One region of the Paenibacillus chartarius genome, then DNA from elsewhere that is predicted to be linked to it. Evidence: predicted binding sites of a transcription regulator. Region 1 holds the regulator's gene; the other holds the start of a gene.
The links. The regulator Rex, encoded in region 1, represses fermentation and respiration genes when NADH is low (regulators of the CRP and FNR family bind a similar motif). The targets are predictions, from matches to a motif close to TTGTGAAATATTTCACAA.

Region 1 (2,203 bases):
CTGGAGCACAAAGGCGACGAAATTACTCACGAAATTTTGAAAGGGCTCAGCCTGAAAATGCCGGCACCGCTCGAACGAAGCGATATCATGGAGCTGGCGTCCCGGCTCGACAGCGTCATCGACGGCATCGAAGCGACGCTGGCCCGTTTCGACTATTTGAACATTCAAATGAAAAATCCGTACATGCAGCAATATTCGATTATTATTGTCAACGCCTGCCAACACATTCTCGACTCCTTCAAGCTGCTTTCCAACAAGAAGTGGCTGCAAATATCGGAGCACAGCGTCCAGCTTCACGTTCTGGAACATGAGGGCGACAAGCTGATGCGCGAAGGTATCCGCGAAATTTTCACAAATCCGACGGACCCGTACAACGATTTCAAGCTGAAAGAGCTTTATGAACGAATGGAACAAACGACGGATGCATGCGAAGATGTAGCCGATGTGCTGAACAGCGTTGTGCTGCGGTATTCGTAGCATGTTCCAGCCGGACGAATCATGACAAAATGACCCTCATCGGCTCTTCGGCCGACGAGGGTCATTGCTGTTACAAATAATACGCCAGGCTCTGCAGCTCGGCCGTGAAATCCGCATGATGCACACGCACTTCACTGGGCACCTTAATGACGATCGGGGCAAAATTGAGCACTGCCTCTACGCCGGCAGCGACGAAGTTGTTCGCCACATTTTGCGCTTCGGCCGCCGGCACTGTAATAATCCCGATCCGAACGCCGAGCCGGGCGATCGTCTCCACCAGCTCCGACATCGGCTGTACCGTCAAATTGTTAATCGTCTCTCCCCACTTGGATGGGGATGCGTCGAACACGGCGACGATCTTCATCTCTTCCCGCAAATAAATATTATAATTGCACAGCGCACGGCCGAGATTACCCGCTCCGACAAGGGCGACCGGGATATGGCGGTCGAGCTTCAAGATTTGCCGAATTTTCTCAATCAAGTAGTTGACATCATAGCCGATGCCCTTCTTGCCGAATTCCCCAAAATAAGCAAGATCTTTGCGGATTTGAGCCGGATTCAGGTCCAGCTTCTGCCCGAGATCCTGTGACGATACGGTCAGCACGTTCTTCATCGCCAGCTCGTTAAGGTGACGCAAATAGATCGGCAGTCTGCGTACGACCGCTTCGGATATTTTAGGTGTTTTCAACCCGTTCCCCCTCCATCCACTCTTGGATCCGCGCCGTCAATTGCTTGCTCGGCATATGCTCGATCTTCGGCCCCGGCAGCGAATACAAGAAATATTTGCCGTAGTTCGTCTCGAGAACGCGGGTATCGTAAATAATGACGATGCCCCGGTCAGACGCTCGTCTGACAAGACGCCCGAAGCCTTGCTTGAAGCGAATGACCGCTTGCGGAACCGACAGCTTCATGAAAGGGTTCTGGTTGTTTTTCTTGATGAGTTCGCTCTTCGCTTCCGCTAGCGGATGATTCGGCGGCTGGAACGGCAGTCGAACGATCGCCAAACAGCTCAGCGCATCGCCCGGAATGTCGACGCCTTCCCAGAACGAGCTCGTGCCAAGAAGCACCGCCGCGCGGCTGTCCTGGAATTGCCGGAGCAGCTTGCTGCGGTTGCCGCTGTCGACGCCTTGGCCGAGCACGCCGATATCGTGCGGCTGCAGCCGCTCCTTCAAGCCGGCATGCACCTGCTTCAGCATCCGCGAAGATGTGAACAACACCAGCATGCGGCCGCGGGTGACGAGCGCCACCTCGGCCAGAGAATTCAGCAGCGCATCGACGAATATCGCTTCGCCGGCGGCTCCGCCTTTAATATTCGGGAAATCCCGCGGAATGACGACGAGCGCCTGCTTCCGGTAATTGAAAGGCGACGGCAGCTGAACCGTCTTCAGCTTATCCGTCCCGTTCTCCGCCTCGAATGCGGCCGAAAGACCGAGCTGTTCCCGCATATAGTCGAACGATTTATCGACCGACAGCGTCGCGGACGTAAGCACGATGCTGTCTTTCGTATCGAAAAAATGCTCCTGCAGCAGCGGGCTCACGTCGTGCGGAACGCTCACCAGCGTCAGCGAACGGCTCTTCATATAGGCTCCGGCTTCCATCCAATATACGTAGTCGGGATCCGGCAGCCGCATGAAGAAGCGCAGCGAGTCGCGGTAGCGGAACAGTTCCTTGAGCGTTCCGTTCAGGTCGGTTACGACGCTCTGCGCATCGTATTCGTCCTGCATCT
Region 2 (2,203 bases), on a different contig from region 1:
CCATAAAGTCGTTTACGACGATTCCCCGGTTTACTTCGATTCCGCAAGACTTCGCGAGCGCCACATTCGGGCGGATGCCGACCGCCATCACGATCAGATCCGCTTCGATCGAAGTGCCGTCCGTGAAGCGCAGGCCCGCTACCCGATGTTTGCCCAAGATGGATTCCGATTGTTTCTCCAGGTAAAATTTCATCCCCTGCAATTCGAGTTCCCGCTGCAGCAAGAGCGATGCGGTAGGATCCAACTGCATATTCATAAGGTAACGGTTGATGTGAACGACCGACACCTCCATGTTCAAGTTCAGAAGGCCTCTAGCCGCCTCCAGCCCCAGCAATCCGCCGCCGATGACGACGGCTTTCTTGTATTGCTTCGACGCGGCGATCATCGCTTCGCAATCTTTAATGTCACGGAATGCGATAACGCCGTCTTTGTCCGCCCCCGGCAGCGGGAGCATGAATGGCGTCGATCCGGTTGCCAGGATCAATTCGTCATAAGGCACGGTGATCCCGCCGTCTGACGTTACGGTGCGCTTCTGCGTATCAATCTTCGTCACGGTATGGCCTGTGTAGAGGTTGATCTTGTTTTCCTTATACCATTCCCAATCGTTCAACACGATGTCTTTCATTTCGGAGTCTCCGGCCAACACCTTCGACAACAAAATACGGTTATAATTCGGATGAGGCTCTTTGCCGAAAATCGAAATGTCATAACCATGGGGATGAATCTTCAACAGCTGTTCGATGCACGATACGCCGGCCATCCCGTTCCCAACCATCACCAATCGCTTTTTATCCATTTCCTCAGCCCCTATCGTGTGAATTATCATGACATTTAACCGGTCAATTCCGACACTTTCGGCTTGTTGTTATGTTTCATGACATATCCTCTTGAGATTTACTTTACCCCGTTTTCCCGAACGTTTCAAGTACTTTTTGTGAGAATCGTTAACATAAATCTTCGCAACAGACGTTTGAAGCCCGAAAATTCCATGCACTGTGTCATGATATATTACACAAAACGATGTCATCAGACAGAAATAACCGCAGACAGGTGGGGATAAACCCAACCCGTTTGCGGTATTCATTGCGGTGAACATCTCTGATCTCATAGTCACTCGTTATTTGCAGGTTAACCCCGTTGTATTAGGAGGACTGGCATTGTAGAGTCCATGATCGCTTTTATGAATCGGCTGTTCCGTTCTACAGCCCCGGGACAAATCAATTGCGCATGGAGACCGAGGGCAGTTGATTCCGACATGATGTTGGTAATCGGCATTTTATTTTACATAATATTTATTATGTATATATAAAAGACCGCACAGACACCCCTCTTATTCCCCAGCGAGCACGAACTAAGCCGCCATTCATCACGGAAATAGGCTTCGCCCGTCTCCTATGCACAAAAAAAATAGGAATGCCCCAGGTGTGGGCACTCCTGCACAGCATTTTATCTCAAGCTCGAGTTCGGCATGACTTCAATTTTCGAGACCTTCTCCCCGCTCGCCATTATTAAATCAGACAGAGCCAGCGGAATGATCATTGGGATCGGTGCTTCTCCAGGCAGTTCGGAGCTGCCGTTGCTTACGTCGTCCATTGGTCGTGTGTCAGACCGACGAGCATCCACTCCGAATCCGCTTTTTCGAATATCAGGCGCAAGCTCGCCCAGTCCATCCCTTCCAGCTTCTTATCGAAACCGGAAAAATGATACTCGACAACAATTGCATTCGGATATACGTCTTTGATGTTGTTGGTCATGTTGCCTTTGCCGAGCGTTTCGTTGTAGGCGGTCTTCTCCGCCTTAGCGTAATCGTGATCGTACACAAACTTGCCGAAATATTCGACGAATGTCAAGGTAATCAGCTCGCCTGAACCATCATAGCTGCCCCATGTGTACGTTTTCGCATCCTTCAGCAAGTTGCCGATTTGATCTGCGGAAAAAATCAAGTCCTTCTTGACGTCAACATAGCTGTAGGGCGAAAAACGGACCCCTTTTTGCGGATGAACGTACGTCTTCAGCTTGCCCATGTCTTTATTTTTCAGCAACGTAACGACTTCCGTCGCCCTTGCCGCAATCGTTAGTTTTGCTTGCTCGGGAGTAACGGGGCCTTGTGCGTCGGGCTTCGGTTTATCAGGCGTCTTGGACGGCGCATCCGATGCCGGAGGAGCGGCCGCTCCGGGGCTTGGATCGCTTGGCTTGGGCGCCT

Region 2: the regulator Rex is predicted to act here: its motif matches at 999-1,016, upstream of nirB (nitrite reductase large subunit NirB).

The regions. Positions count from the first base shown of each region.
Region 1 covers NZ_JBHLWN010000077.1:202,021-204,223, forward strand. The annotation lists gene ACFFK0_RS20625 (DUF47 domain-containing protein) at 1-477, shown strand, start outside; gene ACFFK0_RS20630 (redox-sensing transcriptional repressor Rex) at 548-1,165, opposite strand; gene ACFFK0_RS20635 (ATP-dependent DNA helicase DinG, 3'-5' exoribonuclease type) at 1,152-2,203, opposite strand, start outside.
Region 2 covers NZ_JBHLWN010000102.1:19,784-21,986, reverse strand. The annotation lists gene nirB (nitrite reductase large subunit NirB) at 1-796, opposite strand, end outside; gene ACFFK0_RS25305 (hypothetical protein) at 1,581-2,203, opposite strand, start outside.